DNA from 2 places in the Ruminococcus sp. 1001713B170207_170306_F1 genome. Region 1 is predicted to be linked to the other one. Evidence: a T-box and tRNA genes for the amino acid it is inferred to sense, from the RefSeq annotation. Region 1 holds a T-box; the other holds one or more tRNA genes.
The links. A T-box is a leader RNA that pairs with one kind of tRNA and senses whether it is charged. The one in region 1 lies ahead of pheS (phenylalanine--tRNA ligase subunit alpha), so its partner is inferred to be a tRNA-Phe.
Positions count from the first base shown of each region.

Region 2: it encodes a tRNA-Phe, which carries the amino acid that the T-box ahead of pheS (phenylalanine--tRNA ligase subunit alpha) is inferred to sense. The anticodon was not compared.

Region 1 covers NZ_JADPEX010000005.1:28,625-40,850, forward strand. The annotation lists gene I4V84_RS04820 (2-isopropylmalate synthase) at 1-1,229, shown strand, start outside; gene I4V84_RS04825 (cell wall hydrolase) at 1,696-2,625, shown strand; gene thrC (threonine synthase) at 2,844-4,334, shown strand; RNA gene ssrS (6S RNA) at 4,409-4,586, shown strand; gene I4V84_RS04840 (aldose epimerase family protein) at 4,608-5,666, shown strand; gene I4V84_RS04845 (SpoIID/LytB domain-containing protein) at 5,712-6,980, shown strand; gene I4V84_RS04850 (YhjD/YihY/BrkB family envelope integrity protein) at 7,237-8,232, shown strand; T-box leader at 8,275-8,494, shown strand; gene pheS (phenylalanine--tRNA ligase subunit alpha) at 8,747-9,766, shown strand; gene pheT (phenylalanine--tRNA ligase subunit beta) at 9,857-12,226, shown strand, end outside.
Region 2 covers NZ_JADPEX010000004.1:16,580-28,805, reverse strand. The annotation lists gene I4V84_RS04125 (acyltransferase domain-containing protein) at 1-254, shown strand, start outside; gene I4V84_RS04120 (sugar phosphate nucleotidyltransferase) at 402-1,331, shown strand; gene I4V84_RS04115 (aminoglycoside phosphotransferase family protein) at 1,368-2,450, shown strand; gene galE (UDP-glucose 4-epimerase GalE) at 2,653-3,669, shown strand; gene I4V84_RS04105 (HAD family phosphatase) at 3,669-4,277, shown strand; tRNA gene I4V84_RS04100 (tRNA-Phe) at 4,335-4,407, opposite strand; gene I4V84_RS04095 (DUF6020 family protein) at 4,583-6,439, shown strand; gene I4V84_RS04090 (FAD-dependent oxidoreductase) at 6,606-7,604, shown strand; gene trxA (thioredoxin) at 7,660-7,962, shown strand; gene I4V84_RS04080 (B12-binding domain-containing radical SAM protein) at 7,968-9,707, shown strand; gene I4V84_RS04075 (AIR synthase-related protein) at 9,919-10,506, shown strand; gene I4V84_RS04070 (tRNA (cytidine(34)-2'-O)-methyltransferase) at 10,551-11,051, shown strand; gene I4V84_RS04065 (HAMP domain-containing sensor histidine kinase) at 11,119-12,226, opposite strand, start outside.

The DNA.
Region 1 (12,226 bases):
CCAAAGAAGAGATTTTAAAGATTGCCGTAGAAGGTGCGAAATTATTAAAAGAACTGGCTGAACAGACAGAAGGAAACTTCCAGTTTGAGTATAGTCCGGAGAGCTTTACAGGAACTGAGCCGGAATATGCCCTTGAGGTCTGCAATGCAGTTATCGATGTATGGCAGCCAACTCCGGACAATAAATGTATCATCAACCTTCCGGTAACAGTGGAGCATTCCATGCCGCATGTATATGCAAGTCAGGTTGAGTATATGTGCAAGCATATGCTTCACCGTGAAAATGTAATCGTATCCTTACATCCTCACAATGACAGAGGTTGTGGTGTGGCAGATTCTGAAATGGGAATTCTTGCCGGAGCAGACCGCATCGAGGGAACTCTTTTTGGAAACGGAGAGCGTACTGGTAATGTTGATATTGTAACACTTGGAATGAACATGTATTCCCAGGGAGTAGATCCGAAGCTTGACTTCTCCGATATGCCTCACATCTGCGAGGTGTATGAGCGTTGCACGGGAATGACAGTTGGAGAGAGAAGTCCATACAGTGGAGCACTTGTTTTTGCAGCATTTTCTGGTTCCCATCAGGATGCAATTGCCAAAGGTATGCGCTGGATCGAGGAAAAAGATCCGAACCGCTGGACAGTTCCGTATCTGCCAATTGATCCCACAGATGTTGGACGTAATTATGATGCAGATGTTATCCGTATCAACAGCCAGTCTGGCAAAGGCGGCGTAGGCTACATTCTGGAAACAAAATACGGTCTGAACCTTCCGCCAAAAATGCGTGAGGCAATGGGTTACGCAGCCAAGGGTGTTTCTGATCACCTTCATAAAGAGCTTCATCCAGATGAAATCTTTGATCTGTTCAAAAAGACTTTTGAGAATGTGGGACAGCCGTACAGCATTAATGAAGTGCATTTCCAGCAGACGAGCGAGGGAATTACAACAAAGGTAACCTCCACATTTAATGGAAAAACAATTACCACAGAGGCTGTAGGAAATGGACGTCTTGACGCAGTGAGCAATGCCCTGAAGAAAGCATACGAATTGAAGTATTCTCTGGAAGTATACCAGGAACATGCGTTAGAGCGCAGCTCCAGTTCTAAGGCTATAGCATATGTTGGAATCAAGAAACCTGACGGAACTATGGCGTGGGGAGCAGGCGTAGACCCGGATATTATCCGTGCTTCCATTGATGCACTTGTAACAGCAATTAATAACCGCTGAGAGATTTGTTTAAACCTTATTTATAATAAGAAGCATATTTGATAACAAAAAGACAAACCACCGCAAATCAGTTCATAAAAAAGACTGTGCGGTGGTTTGCTGCTTTGAAAGGTAACGGCGCTTTTTGTCAGAATTCGGCGATAAAAAAGGTTTGACGAACAGAAAAAGAAAAGCTATAATAAAATCCATAAGAAGGGGAGAAATAACCATACCTAAGAATAAAAGGGGACAAATAGAAACAGGGTAAATTTATCAAAAATATTACATGATTTTTGAATGAATCATCCTATTTCTTTCTTGTTGCCTTTCTTTTTTTACCTGTTTTTAGAGAAAAAAGCTATAGAAAGCAAAAAAAACTTGACATTTTGGAGTTTATTAAATATAATTTTCCTATAAATTACAGAAATGTTACAGAATAAATAATAAAAGAAATCAAAACATAACAGAAGTGCAAGGAAAGAAGAATATGAAATTAAAAAAAAGTTTACAACATGTAACAACTTGCAAGAGCGATGCCCAGAAAAAAAAGAATGGAAATGCTCTTGTACATAATTTTGTAGCTCTTAGCGCCTGCGCCACGTTGGCAATGATTTTGGCAGTTGGAACGAAGGTGGCGGAGTTTGGTCCACGGAGCCAGGTATATGCAGCTTCGGACAAAGAGAATAGATCCGCGGATGCCTGGACTGACCTTGGAAGTGTAGAGTATGATCTGCCTACCGGAATTGCCGGTATGGTAACCAGTGTTGCAGATACTCCTTCAGCAGGAACATCTGTAACAAGAATTGGAACTTCATGCGAGAGAGTCATGGTAGGCCAGCGCGTGAAGCAGATAAAAGGAAACGTGGATGAGCTGAATGTAGGGGACTCTATGGCTGATACAGTTGCGAGCTTTGATGCAGCTGCAGTATCCATGTCTGCAAATCCGAAGATCATGTCGGACGCAGATTATGATAACCTGCTTCATATAGTAGAGGCAGAGGCGGGTACAGAGGACATTAAAGGTCGTGTACTAATCGCAAATGTAATTATGAACCGCCTTTCCCATGAGGAATTTCCAGATACCATTACAGGTGTTATTCTGGATCAGAGAAATGGAATTCCTCAGTTTTCACCTGTTTACGATGGTAAGTTTTATGAAGTAACGGTAACAGATGAGACCAGGGAAGCTGTGAAACAGGCATTAGAGGGAACTGACTATTCAGAAGGAGCTCTGTTCTTTGTTCAGCGTTCTGCTGCGGACAAAAAGAACGTGTCCTGGTTTGATAAGGATTTAAAAAAATTATTTAAATATGGTGTTCACGAGTTTTACACCTACCCGGATGAAGCTAAGTCACAGAACACTGAGAATGAAACCTCAGAAGATGACACAAATGTTGTTCAGATGGTGAAAAAATAATATTTTAATAACAGTAACATTCTGTAATAAAGAGATATAAGCCGCCAGGAAATTACAATTCCAGGTGGCTTTTTCAAATTGGGTGTTGATTTAGCACGGTGAAGTATGTATAATACCTGTAAAGTTAAAACATGATAACAAAGAGAGGATGACTGTCGGAAGGTTACAGATTCCGGAATGTGTACCTCATAACAATAAGCGAAAGGCAGGAATAACAAATGCAGGTAATGTACCAGAGCACCAGAGGAAAAGGAGAACCGGTAACCGCTTCCCAGGCTATTTTAAAGGGACTTTCTGAAGATGGAGGACTGTTTGTACCAACACAGATTCCGGCACTTGATGTTTCTATGGATGAACTTTCCAGAATGACTTATCAGGAAACTGCTTATCAGGTAATGAGCCGCCTTCTTACTGACTTTACAGAAGAAGAGCTGCGCACTTGTATCAACCGAGCATATGACAAGAAGTTTGACACAGATGTGATCGCACCTCTTAAGGAAGCTGACGGGGCATATTATCTGGAACTTTTCCATGGTCCTACAATTGCATTTAAAGACATGGCACTTTCCATTTTGCCATATCTTATGACGACTGCAGCAAGAAAGAATAATGTAAAAAATGAAATCGTTATCCTGACTGCGACCTCCGGAGATACTGGAAAAGCAGCACTTGCAGGTTTTGCCGATGTTCCGGGAACCAGGATTATTGTATTCTATCCGAAACATGGCGTAAGCCCGATCCAGGAGAAGCAGATGGTAACCCAGAAAGGTGCCAATACTTACGTTGTGGGTATCACAGGTAATTTTGACGATGCCCAGACAGCTGTAAAGAAAATGTTCAATGATAAAGAACTGGCAGCAGAGCTTTCCCAGGCTGGATTCCAGTTCTCTTCTGCAAACTCCATTAACATTGGACGTCTTGTTCCCCAGATCGTTTATTATGTATATGCATATGCTGCGCTGGTGCGCCAGAACAAGATCGAAGCCGGACAGGAGATCAATATAGTAGTTCCTACAGGAAATTTTGGAAACATTCTGGCAGCATTTTATGCAAAACAGATGGGACTTCCGGTGAACAAGCTGATTTGTGCTTCTAATGAGAACAAGGTTCTGTTTGATTTCTTCTCCACAGGTACATACAATAGAAAGAGAGACTTTATCCTTACCAGTTCTCCATCTATGGATATTTTGATTTCCAGCAATCTGGAGCGCCTGATCTATCGCATTGCAGGCGGAAATCCTGAGGAGTGTGCAAAACTTATGGAAAATCTTTCCAAGGGTGGTGAATACACTATTACACCTGAGATGAAAGCCCAGCTGAAGGATTTCTATGGAAACTACTGTTCCGAAGAAGAGACGAAGGAAGCTATCCGCGAAGTATATAAGACAAGTGATTATGTGATTGATACACATACTGCAGTTGCTGCTGGCGTATACAAAAAATATGTGAAAGATACCGGAGATAAGATTCCGGCAGTTATTGCTTCTACAGCAAGTCCATACAAGTTTACCAGAAGTGTTATGGATGCAATCTCCGAGGGACATGAGAATCTGGATGATTTCGGGCTTGCAGACGCACTTGAGAAGCTTTCCGGGGTGGCAGTTCCGAAGGCAGTCAACGATATCCGTACTGCACCAGTACTTCATGACCGGGTAGTAGAAGCAGAAGATATGCCTGCAACTGTGAAAGAGATTCTAAAAATCAGTTAAAAATCAGTAAAAAGAATTTGTGCATTTTCTGTTGAAAAACAGTATATACTAGAGTATAATTATTTTTAGAAAAATGAATCCTGGGATGTGCGAGGCCCCTTTTATTTTTGAACCTACATTGACATCAAGGGAATCCAATATCGCAGTGCGGATGTCAGACCTCTCGTTGTGGTAGGCAGAAGTCCTGTTGAGGATACCCACCTAGCGGTTAGCTAGGCGTCAAAAGAAAGGGAACGGCATTCTGGGATTTTTTAGAACAGGGAGGCAGGTAATATGGGTGTTACAGCAAAGAAATTTGGAAACTTAACCTCTGGGGAAGAGATTACTTTATACCATCTGGAGAATAAATCCGGTGCATATGCAGAAGTGATGGATTACGGTGCCATTCTTGTGAAGCTTTGCGTTCCGGACAAAGATGGGGAGCTTACAGATGTAGTGCTTGGTTATGACGACGTTCAGCAGTACGAAGTAAATGGCTGCTTCTTTGGTGCGATCATAGGAAGAAGCGGAAACCGTATCGCAGGTGCCAGATTTTCCCTTTATGGACAGGAATACCAGCTTGACAAGAATGAGAATGACAATAATCTTCACAGCGGCCCCAATGGCTTCGAGAAGAAGATTTGGACTGTTAAGAATACAGATTCTGACAAAAATGCCATTACTTTTTCCAGAATCAGCCCGGATGGCGAGAATGGATTCCCGGGAGAATTCCAGGTGTCTGTTACATATGAATTTACAGAGGACAATACCCTGCAGATTTACTATAGCGGAATCAGTGACAAGGCGACACTGGCAAATATGACCAACCATTCCTACTTCAACCTTACAGGGGAGGGAAGCGGCAAGGTTCTTGATACATATCTTACGATCCATGCCAGAGATTATAATCCGGTGGATGAGTTCTCTATTCCTACAGGCGAATATGCAGCAGTAGAGGGTACTCCTATGGATTTTAATAAGGCGAAAAAGATTGGCCAGGAAATCGAGGCAGACTTCCAGCAGCTGAAGTACACTGGCGGATATGACCACAATTATGTGACTGACAATTACGCGAAAGGCAGTCGGAGAACGGTTGCAGTTGCTTACAATGAGACCTCTGGTATTACGATGGATGTGATTTCGGATTGTCCATGTGTGCAGTTCTATGCCGGTAATTTTGTTATTGATGAGAAGGGTAAGAATGGACATGTTTACAACAAGCGTGAAGGCTTCTGCCTTGAGACACAGGTTGAACCAAATGCAGTAAATGTGGAAGCATTCCATTCACCAGTACTTGAAGCTGGTGAGAAGTATCAGTCTTTTACCGCATATAAATTTGACGTAAGAAAATAATTACAATACAGATATTTTTGTCTGGTTTTCTTCATATACTTTTGTATGAAGAAGACCAGATTTTTTTATGGATTGAATTATTTTCTGATTGTACTGCTGGGCTGGCTGCTTTTGTTTGGAAAAGCCGCAGAAATGAACAAGAGGAGTGAAGAAAGTGCCAAAAGGGAGCAGAAAGAAAAGAAAAAGGAAACTGACGAAAACAAGGTGCAACAACGAGAGCCTTCCATTCGCGTTCTGCTTACAGACTCGTCCTGGCAATCCTGTTATCACCAGTCAGTAACCATAGAACAAAAAGGAAAAGAACATACCTACACCCCGGATTCACAGGAGCTCCAGAATGATAGTCTGCTTCTGGACGGGGGAACTGATGGCATTGCGATTCCCTCTATTGAAAGAGCTCAGAATCCTCCTGTTTATTATGGAACTCTGGAAATTAAAAAGACAGCGCAGGGGCTGCTGATTATTAATGAATTGTCCCTGGAAGCTTATCTGGAAGCTGTAGTCCCAAGTGAAATGCCTGCATCCTATGAAGAACAGGCATTGATGGCCCAGGCAGTATGTGCCAGAACCTATGCAGTTTGCCAGATACAGGAAAACAGTCTGGAAAAATATGGGGCGGATGTAGATGACAGCGTGAATTATCAGGTTTACAACAATTTTGGGGCAGATAAAAGAACAAATAAAGCAGTACAGGATACAAAAGGTCAGATCCTATGCCAGAATGGAGAACCGATCACGGCTTATTATTTTTCTACATCAGCAGGCAGGACAAGCACAGATGAGATATGGGGAGCAGACAGGTCAGCAGCTTATCTGAAAAGTGTAGAATGTGATTTTGACCAGAATATGCCATGGAGCAGCTGGAGCGTGGAAATTCCCTGGGAAACTTTGGAGAAACGATCGGGAAATCTGGAAGGCAGCGGGGAATTTATAGGGCTTCAGGTTATTAAAAAGAATATCAGTGGTGCAGTTACGGGAATGGAAATTGTGACGGAAAATAAAAGTATACAGCTGGAAGGCGAATATGAAATACGGCAATTTCTTTCCCCGGCAGGTTGTTTGATTACAGAAAAAGATGGAAGTATTGTGAACGGCAGTAATCTTCTGCCAAGTGCCTATTTTGAACTGAACGTGAAATCCGGTAAGGTAGTACAGATTCAGGGAAAAGGGTATGGCCACGGTGTGGGAATGAGCCAGAACGGGGCAAATGAAATGGCCAGGGAAGGTTATGGCTGGCAGGAAATTCTGGAGTATTTTTTTAAGGATATTACGTTGGAAGAGGTGGGAAATAACCTGTCAAAGCAGGAAGCGTGACATTTTGCAAGGTGTTTTTGTAAACAAAGTTCATAGAAAACCCGAGAATTAAGTTTGCGCAGCAAACGCTGCTTCTTGTGCTTGCCACAAGAAGGCTCGCCTTTCTGCGCATCGCGAAGCGTGTTACTGTGAACGGAGTGAACCGTAACCGTTACTGGTCATGGAAAGAACAGTAACACCAGGAAAAAGTAGACAGAAAGCATGTTTCGTGATATGATACAAAAAATGATTACGAAAATGTAACAGGAGCAATCATATGGATAAGAAGAAAGAAAAACAGAGCGTTCTCCAGCTCCTGCTCGGCTTTATGGCCAGAGCAAATGGAGACCATGTGGGAGCTTATGCGGCACAGGCAGCATATTTCCTGATTATGTCTTTTATTCCGTTTATTCTGTTTCTCACGACTATAATTCGATATACACCTTTAACATACAATATGGTCAGCGAAACCATCCGGGCATTTGTGCCTCACAATATACAGAATTTTGTGCTTACCATTGTATCAGAAGTATATGGCAGAAGCACGGCGGTAGTTCCGATTTCTGCTATCATGGCATTGTGGTCAGCAGGAAAAGCCATGCAATCCCTTACGAACGGACTGAATAGCATTTATCACGTCCATGAGACCCGTAACTGGCTGATTACCAGAATGTATGCAGTTGTTTATACATTTCTGTTCAGCATTGCAATTATTGCAAGTCTTCTGCTTCTGGTTCTTGGAAATCAGATTCAGATTATGGCAGGAAAGTACGTTCCATTCCTTGGGAGAATTATCGGAAAGATCATTGGAGCCAGGACGGCGCTTGTATTTGCCGGACTGTTTCTGATCTTTCTGATTTTGTATAAAATGCTTCCAAACCGTAAAGCTACTTTTAAAAGTCAGGTGCCGGGAGCTCTTCTGATTGCAGCAGGGTGGTCCCTGTTTTCCTATTTCTTTTCTATTTATTTTGACATGTTTCCAGGCTTCAGCAATATGTATGGAAGCCTGACTGCGTTGATCATGGTGATGCTGTGGCTGTATATCTGTATGAATCTGCTGCTGTATGGAGCAGAGATCAACGCTTACTTTGAAAAACAGTTCAGAATGGCCCAGGCATCCATGAGGGAAATACTCAGCCGCGAGCGTGATGAGGCGGAAAAAGAGCTTAATAAAGAGAAGACAAAATATCTGGAAAAAGAGAATGGAAGAAAGAAAAAGACTGAGATGAAAGTTTCAGCTGAGAAAAAGAAGGAAGAGCAACAGATAAATTAACCTCTTGACAGATTCACTCTGATGTGGCATAGTTATAAAAGAGAAAAAGCCAGGAAGGTGTTTATAGGAAATTATTTTCTTTCAGAGAGAGGAAGCCACCGGCTGTAAGCTTCCTTAAGTTCAGATAGTTTCTGAGTTTCGCACCGGAGCCGCGTTTCTGAAATTTCCAGTAGGAAGCGACGTGAAGCTGCGCGTTAAGCGGCGGGAGAGCCTGTATATACAGGAATCAGGGTGGTACCGCGGAATATGCTTCGTCCCTTTTGTTGGGGACGGAGCTTTTTTATTTTCACGAGCAAGAGTCAAAGTCCACGCTTGGGTGAGAACTTGGTGACTGCCGCGAAAATGTAGGAAATACGCAAAGCGGGTTTTTCGCATTGTAAAGTCCTTGGAGCGCGCGAGCGCGGAACAATCCGCTTTTACGAAAGAAAAAATCTGCTATGTAGATATTTTCTTCCCTTTCTTTCCCTCCCGCACCTGGCAGATTATAAAAATAAAGGAGAAATGAACCATGGATATGAAAGAAAGACTTCAGGAACTGGCTGAGAACGCCAGAGTACGGATTGAAGAATCCGAAGGCCTGGATAAATTAAATGATGTGCGTGTGGCATATCTTGGAAAAAAAGGAGAGCTTACCGCAATCTTAAAGGGAATGAAGGACGTTTCCCCGGAGGAGAGACCGAAGATTGGCCAGCTTGTAAACGAGACCAGAGCTAAGATCGAAGGTCTTCTTGAAGAGTCCAGACAGAAACTGGAAGAAGCAGTCAGAGAAGAGAAGATGAAAGCAGAAGTAATCGATGTTACCCTACCTGCAAAGAAATCCAGAATCGGTCATCGTCATCCCAACAGCATTGCGTTGGAAGAGGTTGAGCGCATTTTTATTGGAATGGGCTATGAAGTTGTAGAAGGTCCGGAAGTTGAATATGCAGATTACAACTTTACCAAGCTGAATATTCCGGAGAATCATCCGGCAAGAGACGAGCAGGATACTTTCTTTATCAATGATTCCATACTTCTTCGTTCCCAGACATCTCCGGTTCAGGCACGTGCTATGGAAAAAGGAAAGCTGCCGATCCGTATGATCGCACCTGGAAGAGTATTCCGTTCGGATGAAGTAGATGCAACTCATTCTCCATCCTTCCATCAGATTGAGGGCCTTGTAATAGATAAAAATATTACGTTCGCAGACCTGAAAGGAACTCTTGAAGTATTTGCAAAAGAACTTTTCGGACCAGAAACCAAAACAAAATTCAGACCACATCACTTCCCGTTTACAGAGCCAAGTGCAGAGGTTGATGTTTCCTGCTTCAAATGCGGCGGAAAAGGCTGCCGTTTCTGTAAAGGATCCGGCTGGATTGAAATCCTTGGCTGTGGAACAGTTCATCCCAATGTACTTCGCATGTGTGGAATTGATCCGGAGGAGTACACTGGTTTTGCATTCGGCGTAGGTCTTGAGCGTATTGCGCTTCTGAAATATGAGATTGATGATATGCGTCTGCTTTATGAGAACGACATCCGTTTCCTGAAGCAGTTCTGATTTCTGGGCATCGCGAAGCGTGTAACTGTGAAAGTACTGAGCAGTTACCTTTCATAATATAAATATTAGAGTGAGAAGAGGATTAAATAAATGAATACTTCATTATCTTGGATGAAAATGTATGTGCCGGATCTTGACGTAACCGCACAGGAATATACAGATGCAATGACATTGTCAGGTACAAAGGTAGAAGGCTTCACCAGGCTTGATGCTGACCTTGAAAAGATTGTAATCGGACAGATTGAGAAAATTGAGAAACATCCGGATGCAGATAAGCTGATCATCTGCCAGGTGAATATCGGATCTGAGGTGATCCAGATCGTTACGGGTGCTCCAAACGTAAAAGAGGGAGACAAGGTTCCGGTTGTTCTTGACGGAGGTCGTGTAGCAGGAGGACATGATGGAAAAATGACTTCTGGCGGAATCAGGATCAAAGCCGGAAAACTTCGCGGAGTACCGTCCAACGGCATGATGTGCTCCATCGAAGAGCTGGGAAGCAACCGGGATATGTATCCGGAAGCCCCGGAATATGGAATTTATATATTCCCGGAAAATGCAGTTGTAGGTGAGAGCGCTATTAAGGCTCTTGGACTTGATGACGTTGTATTTGAATATGAGATTACGTCCAACCGTGTTGACTGTTATGGTGTTCTTGGAATTGCAAGAGAAGCAGCAGCTACTTTTGGTAAGAAATTTTACCCTCCGGAAGTTAAAGAGACAGGAAATGCTGAAAAAGCTTCTGATTACGTAAAGGTAACTGTAGAGAAACCGGAGCTTTGCCCACGTTACTGTGCAAGAGTTGTAAAAAATGTTAAGATCGGACCATCTCCGAAATGGATGCAGCGCTGCCTGGCTTCCAATGGAATCCGCCCGATCAACAATCTGGTAGATATCACCAACTATGTAATGGAAGAGTTTGGACAGCCAATGCATGCTTACGATCTCGATACGATTGCAAAACATGAAATTGTTGTACGCTGTGCAAGTAAAGATGAGAAATTTGTCACACTGGATGGACAGGAACGTATTATGGACGAGAACGTCCTGATGATCTGCGATGGTGAGAAACCTGTTGGAATCGCTGGTATTATGGGTGGCGAGAACTCCATGATCACAGATGACGTACACACAGTTCTGTTTGAGGCAGCCTGCTTTGATGGAACAAACATCAGACTTTCTTCCAAGAGAATCGGACTTCGTACAGATGCTTCCGGTAAGTTTGAGAAAGGTCTTGACCCGAATAATGCAAAGGCTGCAATCGACAGAGCCTGCCAGCTGATGGAAGAGCTTGGTGCCGGTGAGGTTGTTGGCGGTATGGTTGATATCTGCAATAAGGTCAGCGAGCCATCCCGTGTAAAATTTGAACCAGATCGTATCAACGGTCTTCTTGGAACAAATCTTTCCAAAGAAGAGATGCTTGGCTATCTTGCAAAGATCGAACTCACCTATGATGAGGAGACAAATGAAATCGTAGCACCGACTTTCCGCCAGGATATCCACTGCATGGCAGATGTTGCAGAAGAAGTTGCACGTTTCTACGGATATGACAAGATTCCTACAACTTTGCCATCCGGTGAGGCTACTACAGGAAAAATGCCATTCAAGCTTCGCATTGAAAATATCGCAAGAGATATTGCAGAGTACTGCGGATTCTCAGAAGGTATGACTTACTCATTTGAGAGCCCGAAGGTATTTGACAAACTGAGAATTCCAGAAGATAATGTACTTCGTCAGGTGATCACCATCAGCAATCCTCTTGGTGAGGACTACAGCATTATGCGTACCAGTACACTGAATGGAATGCTTTCTTCTCTGGCAACTAACTATAACAGAAGAAACAAAGACGTTCGTCTTTATGAGCTTGGAAATGTATATCTTCCGAAGGCACTTCCACTTACCGAGCTTCCAGATGAAAGAACCATGTTTACACTTGGAATGTACGGAAACGGTGATTTCTTTGATATGAAGGGCGTTTGTGAGGAGTTCTTCGAAAAAATCGGTATGAAGAAGAAAATGGAGTATGATCCGGCAAGCGAAAAACCATTTCTTCATCCTGGAAGACAGGCCGATATGGTATACGAGGGAACCGTTGTAGGTTACCTTGGAGAGGTACATCCGCTGGTTGCAGATAATTATGGAATTGGGGAGCGCGCATATATCGCAATGATCGATATCAAGAGCGTTCTTGAATTTGCAAATTTTGACCGCAAGTTTACCGGAATTGCAAAATATCCGGCGGTAACCCGTGACATCAGTATGCTGGTTCCGAAGCAGGTGCTTGCAGGTCAGATCGAGGACATTCTTGCTCAGAGAGGCGGAAAGATCCTGGAGAGTTATCAGCTGTTTGATATCTACGAAGGAAGCCAGATCAAGGGTGGCTACAAGTCTATGGCTTATGCGCTTGTATTCCGTGATCACGACAAGACTCTGGAAGAAAGCGAGATTTCTGCGGCAATGAAG
Region 2 (12,226 bases), on a different contig from region 1:
GGCTGCTCTATCCGGGGCTTAAAGACATTTTGCCGGAGAAAAGCAATATCATTATGTTTCAGAATCAATTTCAGATCGTAGAAACAGATTGGGATGAGCGTGAGGCTGAATGGCGTATTTGGGGGAAAGTACAGCGGAACCTGAATGTATATTCCGAGAACACATCTCTTCAGAGAGCTGCAAAGAAATATCTGAAGTCAGGAAAAGTGCTGGGGAGCGGTCTGGGAATATTAAAACCGGAGTATTTCCTGTGAAATAATTGATAGAAATTGACAAGAAGAGATTTGTCTGTTACCATCGAACCAGGGGCAATTGTTTGTCCCTGGTATCGTTATGAATAAGCAACAAAGCGGATCAGGAATCTCCGCTTTGACAAATAAAAAATGGGAGGCAGCAATAACATGAAAAAGCCGGTATTGGTAGTAATGGCAGCAGGTATGGGAAGCAGATATGGTGGCCTGAAGCAGATCGATCCTATTGATAAGGACGGGGACATTATCATTGATTTTTCTATCTATGATGCTATTCAGGCAGGGTTTGAAAAAATTGTATTTATTATAAAGAAGGAGAATGAGGCTGATTTCCGTGCCGCTATCGGAGATCGTATGAGTAAGCATATCCAGGTGGAATTTGTATTCCAGGATCTGCATAATCTGCCGGAAGGCTTTACAGTTCCGGAAGGACGTGTGAAGCCATGGGGAACCGGACATGCGATCATGAGCTGTATTGATGTGATTGATGGACCTTTTGCCGTTATTAATGCGGATGATTATTATGGACGTCATGCATTTAAGATGGCATATGATTTCCTTACAGAGAATCAGGATAAAGACGGCATTTATCAGTACATGATGGTAGGCTACAAGCTTGAGAACACATTGACAGATAATGGACATGTGGCTCGTGGTGTTTGTGTGACAGACGAAGAGGGATTTCTGAAGGATATTAATGAGCGCACCCATATTGAGAAGAGAGATGGCGGTGCTGCTTATACCGAGGATGATGGTGCTACATGGACAGAGCTTCCTATGGATGCTACGGTGTCTATGAATATGTGGGGATTTTCTGCAAGCATTCTGAGAGAACTGAAGGACAGATTCCCATTATTCCTGAAAGAAAATGTGGAAAAGAATCCTCTGAAATGCGAATATTTCCTTCCATTTGTTGTAGATGAGCTTCTTGGCGAGAAGAAAGCAACTGTCAAAGTTCTGAAATCTATGGACAAATGGTACGGAGTTACCTATAAAGAAGATAAGCCGGTAGTAGTTGCTGCAATTCAGAAGCTGAAAGATGACGGTCTTTATCCTCAGAAGCTTTGGGAGGAAAAATAAGTGGGAAAAACAAAAGATGTAAGCCATCAGGAACTGATGGAAGTAATCAACAGCTTTGATTTTGGCGGTAAACTTGAAGAGGTTGGCATATTCGGAAATGGCCACATTAATGAGACTTACTGTGCTGTATTTTCCACAGAAGCCGGACAGAAGCGCTATATTCTCCAGAAAATGAACAAGCAGATTTTCAAAGATCCTGTTGGTCTTATGGAGAATATCAGTGGTGTCACCTCCTGGCTGAAGAAGAAAATCCTGGAAAATGGCGGGGATGCAGAGCGCGAAACCCTGAATATCGTAAATGACCGTGCTGGAGCTCCTTATTTTGTAGATAAAGAGGGAGAATACTGGAGAGCGTATCTGTTTATAGAAGATGCAACCTGCTTTGATCAGGTGGAAAATGACGAGGATTTTTACCAGAGTGCTCTTGCATTTGGTAATTTCCAGCGCCTTCTTGCTGATTATCCGGCAGATACTCTTCATGAGACAATCCCGGATTTTCATAATACAGTGAAGCGATTTGCCAATTTTAAAAAGGCTGTGGAAGAGGATGCATGCGGACGTGCTGCTGATGTTCAGAAGGAGATACAGTTTGTCCTGGAAAGAGAGCAGCTGGCCCATACACTTGTGGATTTACAGGATGCAGGTAAGCTGCCTCTTCGTGTAACGCACAATGACACAAAGCTGAATAATATCATGATCGACAATGCTACCCATAAGGGAATCTGTGTGATCGACCTGGATACGGTAATGCCGGGACTTTCTCTGAATGATTTTGGTGATTCCATCCGTTTTGGCGCAAGCACGGCAGCAGAGGATGAGCAGGATATTTCCAAAGTGTCCTGTGACCTTCATCTGTTTGAGGTGTATGTAAAAGGATTTCTGGAAGGCTGCGGCGGTGCCCTCACAGATCTGGAGGTGGAAATGCTTCCGATGGGTGCAATCCTGATGACCTTTGAGTGTGGAATGCGTTTCCTGGCAGACCATCTGGAGGGAGATCATTACTTCCGCATTCATCGAGAGAATCAGAATCTGGATCGTGCAAGAACCCAGTTCAAGTTGGTGTGGGATATGGAACAGAAATTATCTGAGATGAAAGCTATTGTAGAAAAATATAAATAGTGGTATTCTAAACTTGGCAGGCATAAAAAATGCCTTCCAGGTTACTAATAAGGATTGCAAAGAATGGACATAAACCATCACAGTTGCTGTTTGCGGATAACATTCCGTGGAGTGCTGTGAAAAGAGAAAACAGCAGAAGGTTATTTGTTTATTGATTGTGATGAGTGGTGGGAACTTTGCAGTAAACGAGGAGGAAAATATCATGGCAATTTTAGTAACAGGCGGTGCAGGATACATTGGAAGCCATACAGTTGTAGAACTTCAGAATTCCGGTTATGACGTAGTAGTTCTGGATAATCTGTCCAATTCCAGCGAGAAGGCACTTGACAGAGTTTCCAAGATCACAGGCAAGCCGGTTAAATTTTATAAAGCAGATATCCTGGACAGGGAAGCCCTTGACCAGATTTTTGACAAAGAAGACATTGACTCCTGTATTCATTTTGCTGGACTGAAGGCTGTTGGAGAGTCCGTTGTAAAGCCTTGGGAATATTATGAGAATAATATTGCAGGAACCCTGACTCTTGTAGATGTAATGAGAAAACATGGTGTTAAGAATATTATTTTCTCTTCCTCTGCAACTGTATATGGAGATCCGGCACAGATCCCGATCACAGAAGAATGCCCGAAAGGACAGTGTACCAACCCATATGGCTGGACCAAATCCATGCTGGAGCAGGTTCTTACAGACATCCAGAAAGCAGATCCGGAGTGGAACGTAATGCTGCTTCGTTATTTTAATCCGATCGGTGCCCACAAGAGCGGAACCATCGGCGAGAACCCAAATGGTATTCCGAACAACCTTATGCCATACATCACACAGGTTGCTGTTGGCAAGCTGAAAGAGCTTGGAGTATTCGGTAATGACTATGACACTCCGGATGGAACCGGCGTGAGAGATTATATCCATGTAGTAGATCTTGCCAAAGGTCATGTAAAAGCGCTTAAAAAGATCGAGGAGAATCCTGGACTTGCAATCTATAACCTTGGCACAGGAAAAGGCTACAGTGTTCTTGATATTGTGAAGAATTTCGAAGCTGCAACAGGCGTTAAGATCCCATATGCGATCAAACCACGTCGTGCAGGCGATATTGCTACCTGCTACTGCGATGCTTCCAAGGCAGCGAAAGAGCTTGGCTGGACAGCTGAGAATGGCATCCGTGAGATGTGCGAGGATTCCTGGAGATGGCAGAGCAATAACCCGAATGGTTATGAAGACTAATGATTCGGAATTTAATTTTTGATGTTGGAGATGTACTGGTGGAGTATCGCTGGTTTGAGATGCTGACCAGGGACTACGGCCTTTCTGAAGCTGAGGCGAAGAGAATTGGCGAGGAAATGTTTGACAATGAGATCTGGGTACAGGGACTTGACGGAGGAAGGCTGAGCCTTGAGGAAGCCATTCATCAGTATGAACTGAAGTACCCGGACGATGTGGATGTGATGGGCTGGTTCCTTCGAAACGGAGAGCAGATGGCTGTAAAGCGTCCGGAGGTCTGGGACAAGGTTGCAGCGCTGAAGGAAAAGGGTTATAAGATTTACCTGCTTTCCAATTACTCAGAAGAGCTGCTCCATGTGCACACCAAGGGAGCGAAATTCCTGGATGTGCTTGATGGGGGAGTTGTTTCCTATCAGGTTCACGCCCTGAAGCCAGACAGGGAGATTTATGAAATTCTTCTGGAGAAATATAGCCTGAAAGCAGAAGAATGTCTGTTTTTCGATGACCGCATGGATAATGTGGAAGGTGCGAAGAAGGTAGGAATTCAGGCGATACAGGTGACATCCAGAGAGATGCTGAACGAAACATTAGATAAAATGCTTACAAAATAAATGAGGCCGCCCCTTCGGGGGCGGCTTTTTCCAGAGCGTGTCTGAAAAATAAAAAAATGCCCAGAGCCGGAATCGAACCAGCGACACGAGGATTTTCAGTCCTCTGCTCTACCAACTGAGCTATCTGGGCATTTATAAGTTCTCTGAACTTACAGCGCATATAATAGCACAGAAACTGCTCTGGCGCAACAAAAATTTCAAAAAATCTGTAAATTCCAAAAATTTACCTTGTAAAAACCACGCCTTGCTTTTCATATATAGTAATGTTAGAATGGCAGTGTGATAAAAATCGGGAGGATTTATTAGTGGAAAAAAAATTAAAAAAATATACTTTGCCGGTTATTGCCGCCATTTTAACAGTGTTTGCTCTTTCCATGACGGGCTTGTATGCTGGTTCGGCAGATAATCCGGGAGAAACATTTCTTTCTTTATGCAAGAAAGAGATGACAGGAATCGGAATCGACAAACTGGTGGTTCTCATTGCGATCATTGCATTGTACATGAAATGCTGGAGGAATTTTTGCAGAAGCTGTAAATGGATCACGCATCTGATCGCCGCCATGTTTTCTGTTTTTATGCTAATCGGAATGTCCTTTTCCGTGCAGGGAAACTGGTCCTTCTTTACAGCTGGGAGAAATCAGATTCTGATCGCATTGCTTACATGGGCAGGATTCTTTTTTCTGTTTGATATAGTGATCAGTCTTTTATATGCATATGGAGAGAAGCATCCTTTTCTGCACAGCAGGAATATAAAGAAATTTCCGGAATGTATGGAAAAACACTACCTTCTGGTAGCATTTTTGCTGATTTTGGCAGGATGGCTTCCCTATATCCTGATCTTCTGGCCAGGAAGTGTTCCCTATGATGGCTTCCGGCAGCTGAATATGTTTGCCGGAAATCAGAGATTTACAAACAAGCATCCATGGGAATTAAGCCTTATAATGGGAGCCTTGATGACAATTGGAAATGTGATCAGTGATAACTGGGGCATTTTCATGGTGGTTGGCGTGCTGGCACTGATTTATGCGGTATGTTATGCCACTGTTTGTTATAAACTGAAATCATGGGGAGCACCAAGATGGTTCAATATCTGCTGCATTGCATTTTTCAGTCTTGTGCCTGTATTTGGAGCTTATTCCCAGACGATCATTAAGGATGGAAGTTTCAGCGCTCTGTTTTCCCTTTTCATGGTAATCTATGTGGAATGCTGCATTCCCACCCTTCGGAAAAAAAGCGGTCAGTCTTTAAGACAGCAGCTGACAGTGCTGTTTCTGGTTGGCTTTGGCATGTGCATTACCAGAAATAATGGACTTTACATGGTGCTTCCTGCATTTATCCTGTTATTCTTTTTCCTTGGAAAAAAACGCAGACTGTATGCAGTTGGAATGGTGATCCTTGTGACAGTGGGCTACATGGGGCTTCAGAAAGAAGTGGCACCGAGACTATACATTGGTAATTTCCCATCCAGAGTATTTTTCTCAATTCCAATGCAGCAGACAGCCAGATATCTGAAGGAATATCCGGATGATGTGACAAAGGAAGAAGCTAAAGCAATTGACGGGGTGCTGAAGTATGATGAGATTGCGGATTTGTATAATCCGGAACTGTCTGATCCGGTAAAGGCAACTTATCGCGGCGGACATATTACCATGGCGAAGCTGAAACGCTACTTTAATGCCTGGTTCAGCATGTTTCTGAGGCATCCGGGGGTGTATATAGAAGCCACACTTCATAACAGCTATGGATATTATTACCCATTTCATAATTGCACCGCGCAGAGCTCCTACCGCTTCTATACAGTAAATGAGCCGCTGATTGAAGAGTCAGATTATCATCAGATCTTTTCCGCAGAGACAAGGAATCAGTTGAAACGTTATGCCGATCTGTGGAGTCAGATTCCAGGTCTTGCGCAGATCTGCAATGCGGGAACCTACACATGGATCGTGATTCTGCTCCTTGGATATCTGATCTACAGGAAGCGATGGAAAGGAATCCTGGTATTGGCTGCCCCGGCGCTGAATGTGGCAATCTGTATAGCTTCTCCGGTAAACGGTCTTCTGCGTTATGCGTTTCCGTTGATGGCGTGTATGCCAGCTGTGATATTCTGGGGACTGGCTTATGCAGAGAAGGCTATAGACGAAAAAAGAACCGACGAAAAATGAAAAGTCTGAATTTCTTTTATGGAAAGTATATTGTCAGGTAACTATTTAACAGGTACTATTCCGGGAAGGGTATAACTGTGAAGATACTGAACCGTGAAATTGTAAGAAAAATAACAATATATGGGAAAGATTGGAATCATGAGAAAGGCAGGTGATTCTGAAGTATATGGAAAAAATAATCATTATCGGTGCCGGACCGGCAGGAATTTCCGCAGCTTTGTATGCTGCCCGGGCAAATATGGATCCACTGGTGATCAATAACGGCATTGGTGCTTTGGAAAAAGCAGAAAAAATAGAGAATTATTATGGTATGGAACATCCTGTTTCCGGGAAAGAATTATTTGAGACAGGACTTGCACAGGCAAAAGCATTAGGCGTGCGGATCCTGGAGGCACAGGTGCTGGGGATTGGCGGGTTTGATACTTTTACAGTAAAGACAACAGCAGGTGATTTTGACACCATCAGCGTGATCCTTGCCACAGGAAGCAAACGAAAGGCTCCTGCAATTCCGGGGATTAAGGAACTTGAGGGAAGAGGTGTCAGCTACTGTGCTGTGTGCGACGCATTTTTCTACAGGGGAAAGGATGTTGCAGTGCTTGGAAACAGCGACTTCGCTCTTCATGAGGCAGAAGAACTGGCACCTATGGCTGGTTCTGTTACCATTTACACAGATGGGAAAGAACCGGAGTTTTCCAGGAAATCTTCTTTTGCGGTGAATACAATGAAAATTCAGTCTGTAGAGGGAGACGAGAAGGTGTCCGGACTGCGTCTGATCTCTGAGTCTGAGACGGATGCAAAATCAGATACTGACGGAGAGAAGAACTTTCAGCTTTTGCCAGAAGGAAAGGAAGCTGAAATGGAAGCTTCAGAGCTCCATAACCCGGAGAGTCCGGTAAGGGATTCCACGGAGACATTTGTCCCGGCAGACGGCGTTTTTGTAGCGCTTGGAACTGCAGGAAGTGCAGAGATGGCAAGACAGATGGGCGCGGCACTTACTGAGAAAGGTAACATCAAGGTAAACGAAAAGATGGAGAGCACCATTCCGGGGCTTTTTGCAGCAGGTGACTGTACCGGCGGTCTTTTGCAGGTGGCAAAGGCAGTTTACGATGGTGCTCAGGCAGGACTCAGTGCAAACCAGTATGTGAGAAACAGACAAAAAAAGTAGAATTTCGGCATGAAATCAGAGAGAAGAATAGACCGATAGAAAGGATGGATCAATTATGGCAAAAGTAATCACAACACAGAATTTTGAAGAGGAAGTATTAAAATCCGAGAAACCGTTTCTTCTTGATTTCTGGGCAACCTGGTGCGGACCATGCATGCGTCAGGGGCCAATCGTGGAGGAACTGGGAGAGGAAGGTTATGCAGTAGGAAAGCTTGATGTGGATCAGAACATGGAGCTTGCACAGCAGTTCCGGGTTATGAGCATTCCTACCCTGATCATTTTCAAGAACGGAGCAGAAGCACACCGTCTGGTTGGTCTTACGGATAAAGAAGAGTTAAAGAAACTTCTGGACGAGTAAGAACGATGAAGATATTACTTGCAGCATGTAATGCAAAATATATACATTCCAATCTGGCTGTCTTTAACCTGAAAGCCTGCGCAAAAGAATATGACAGCAATATTGTACTTCGGGAATACACCATCAATCAGCAGAAGGATGACATTCTGAAGGATATTTACAGATGTCATCCGGATGTGATCTGCATATCCTGCTATATCTGGAATATTACTTTTGTGCGGGAACTGATGCAGGATCTGAGAAAGATCCTGCCGGATGTTCCTTTCTGGGCGGGAGGCCCGGAGGTATCGTATGATGCAGAGGAATTTCTGAAAAAGAACCCGGCATTTGATGGTGTAATGGTTGGAGAAGGAGAGGAGACCTTCCTGGAACTGGTGAAGCACTATATGAATGGAAGTCCTTCTCTGGAGAAAACCACCGGACTTGTGTACTGTAAACCGGACGGTACAATTCAGAATAACGGATGGCGGCAGATCATGGATTTAAGCAGGGTACCCTTTGCTTATGAAGATCTGAAGGATTTTGAAAACCGTATTATCTATTATGAGAGCAGCCGGGGCTGTCCTTTTTCATGTAGCTATTGTCTGTCATCTGTGGACAAGAAACTGCGTTTTCGCGACCTGGAACTGGTAAAGAAAGAACTTCAGTTTTTCCTGGATCATAAAGTGCCACAGGTGAAATTTGTGGACAGAACCTTTAATTGTAAGCACGATCATGCAATGACCATCTGGCAGTACATAAAAGATCATGATAATGGAATTACCAATTTCCACTTTGAGATTTCCGCAGATCTGTTGAGGGAAAATGAACTGGAATTGATGAGCACCATGCGTCCGGGGCTGATCCAGCTGGAAATCGGTGTACAGTCCACAAATCCGGACACTATTCGTGCTATCCACAGGACTATGGATTTTCCGAAGCTGGCAGGGATTGTAAACCGCATCCATAGTTTTAAGAATATTCACCAGCATCTGGATCTGATCGCTGGTCTTCCTTATGAGGATTATGACAGCTTTCACCGGTCCTTCAATGATGTTTATGCACTTCGTCCCCAGCAGCTTCAGCTTGGATTTCTGAAGGTTCTGAAGGGCTCTCATATGAAAGAGATGACAGAAGAATATGGTATTGTGCATAAAGAACTGGAGCCATATGAAGTACTGGGAACCAGGTGGCTGCCATATGAAGACATTTTGAAGCTGAAAATGGTGGAAAGTATGGTGGAACTGTACTATAATAGTGGACAGTTTCAGAATACCATCGCCTGTGTGGAGCCTTTGTTTGAGGATGCTTTCACATTGTATGAGAAGCTGGGACAGTTTTATGAGAAAAAAGGTTATTCAGAGATTTCCCATTCCAGAATGCGCAGATATGAGATCCTGCTGGAGTTTGTGAAGGAAGAACTGGAAGAAAAATCCTCAGGAAAATCTGGAAATCAGGATCCTGAAGTGGAGAATCCTGCGGGAAAAGCTGCGGAAGATTGCAGAGGAATGGAAACTGCAACCTGGGAAAAGGTGGCAGACAGCATGATCTACGACCTGTATCTTCGCGAAAACCTGAAAAGCCATCCATCCTTTGAGTATGACCAGAAGCCCTATGAGAAAGCTGTCTGGGAGTACAGGCGCCAGGAAAAGGTGCCAAAGACAGCGCATATTGAGGTGTTCCGGGATGGAAAAATATTGCTGTTTGACTATGAAAACCGGGATCCACTGCTTCATAATGCGGCAGTGAAGGAAATTCAGATATAATAAAGAAAGGGTGTAACTATTCGGCTGGCCGTATTGACATGGCGTATATTTGTAGTCTGTAAAGTGCCGGATGGTTATGAGAGGTTAAAAAATTATGGGAATGTTTGATCCAAAGAAAAGAAAACTTGTAACTGCGATCATTGCTGTTATTCTTGTTCTGGCAATGGTAGTTCCTGCTGTCCTCTCTCTTCTTCTGTAGGGAAAAGAGAAAATGAGGCTTGGAAAAGCGGCTATGGAAGCACTGCAGGCTGAAATCAGCGGGCTTCTTACGCCTGGAAACGAACTGGTGGTGGCTGGAGCCATTGCTCTTTACGGCACAGCGCAGATTGCAAGGGAAAAGCGTGAGATTTTAAGAGAGCATTTTTCAGAAGGTTTTTTACGGGAGGCAGAGAATCTGAGAACCCTTTACGGGACAGCGGATGAGATAAATGTAAAAGAAGCTGGCGCTACCGCTTTTTATGCAATGGGGGAGGGCGGTTTTCTGAGTGCTCTGTGGAAGATGGCGGAGGCTTCCCAGGTGGGACTGGAAATGGATTTTTCCAAGGTACCCATACGCCAGGAGACAATTGAAATTTGTGAAATCTTTGACATTAATCCTTATAAGCTGAATTCGGAAGGGGCTGTTCTGATCGGTATTCCGGCAGGAGAAGCATTGGTGCAGGAGCTTCGCAGAATGGGCATGATGGCTGCTGTGATTGGACAGACGAATGCTGGAAATGACAGAATGCTTTACTACAATGGGAATGGCAGGTATCTGGAGCGGCCGGCTAAAGACGAGATATATAAGATATTGCCTTAAAATCGAAATAAAACTGCTGTAATTACAGGAGAGTATAAAAAACTATGGGAACATTAAACATTGTACTTCATGAGCCGGAGATTCCGGCGAACACAGGAAATATAGGACGTACCTGCGTGGCTACAGGAACCAGGCTCCATCTGATCGAGCCGTTGGGATTTTCATTAAGTGAGAAAGCACTGAAACGTGCCGGAATGGACTACTGGAAAGATCTGGATGTAACTACTTATCTGGATTATGAAGATTTTCTGGAGAGAAATCCTGGAGCGAAGATTTATTATGCGACTACGAAAGCACCTCAGACTTATGCGGATGTGAAGTATGAGGACGACTGCTTTATCATGTTTGGCAAGGAGAGCGCTGGAATCCCGGAAGAGATTCTCCGTGACAATCAGGAGACTTGCGTAAGGATTCCCATGCTGGGAGAAACAAGATCCCTGAATCTGAGTAATTCGGTTGCCATTATTCTTTATGAAGCCTTTCGTCAGCATGACTTTGCCCATTTGAAACTGGATGGGCATCTGCGCAAATATGACTGGAAATAGTAAAAGACCTGGAGCTTTTTTCAAACACGCTCCAGGTCTTCGTTTATAAAAAGAATTGCTGAATAATTTATTTTGCTTTCTTTAAAGTAAAAATGAATTCTGTTCCAACACCTTCCGTGCTGATCACATTAATATTCTGATTATGAGCTTTGATGATCTCTTTCACAATAGAAAGCCCAAGTCCTGTACCTTTCCGGTCTTTTCCGCGGGAGGTATCTGTCTTGTAAAATCTGTCCCACACCTTGGACAGGCTGTCCTTTGGGATTCCTACTCCGTGATCCTTCACAGAAACGAAAACCTTATCATTTTTTACGGATGTTTCAATGTTGATCGAGGAATTGTCATTACTGAATTTGATTGCATTGTCCAATAAATTGTACAGTACCTGCTGGATCTGTTCCATATCTGCCTCTACGAACAGCTCTCTTCCGGAAAGCAGCAGTTCCAGGTCAATATTCTTTTTGGAACAGATTACCTCAAACGTATTGGCAGTATTTTTGATCACATCATTAATATCAAATTTGCGGATATTCATCATCCGTTTCCGTTCATCCAGATCATTCAGCACCAGAAGGCTCCGCGTCAGTTTTTCCAGACGGTCAGCTTCATGGGAAATGATATTTAAATATTTGTCCTGCAATTCCGGGGGGATGGTGCCATCCAGAATTGCCTCCACATATCCTTTGATGGAAGTCAGAGGAGAGCGGAAATCGTGGGAAACATTGGCAATAAAGGTGCGCTGGTATTCTCCGTTCTGGTTGATCCTGTCTGCCATGTAGTTCAGGGTTTTGGCAAGATAGCCCATTTCGTCCTCGGATTTCACTGGAATGCGATAACTCAGATCTCCGTTGGCATATTCGGAAGCCCCCTTGATGATCTGTTGCATTGGAGTATGGATCCATTTCTGATAGCAGAGAAGGAGCAGTCCGCACAAGGCATACACGGCAAAAAAAACCATCTGAAGAATTCCAAGAAGACCGCTTCGTTTCTGATAAAGCTGCTGCATGTCATAATGGTAGGTAACATAGCCTTCTGTTACACCGGAATTTTCCACCGATATCATCACATTAAGATGGGGACTGGAAAAATAGCCATAAAAATTACTGATCTGATATTGGGTATTAAGCCAGAAGTCCAGATCAGAATAGGGGATGGAAATTGTGTTTGCAGCAGAG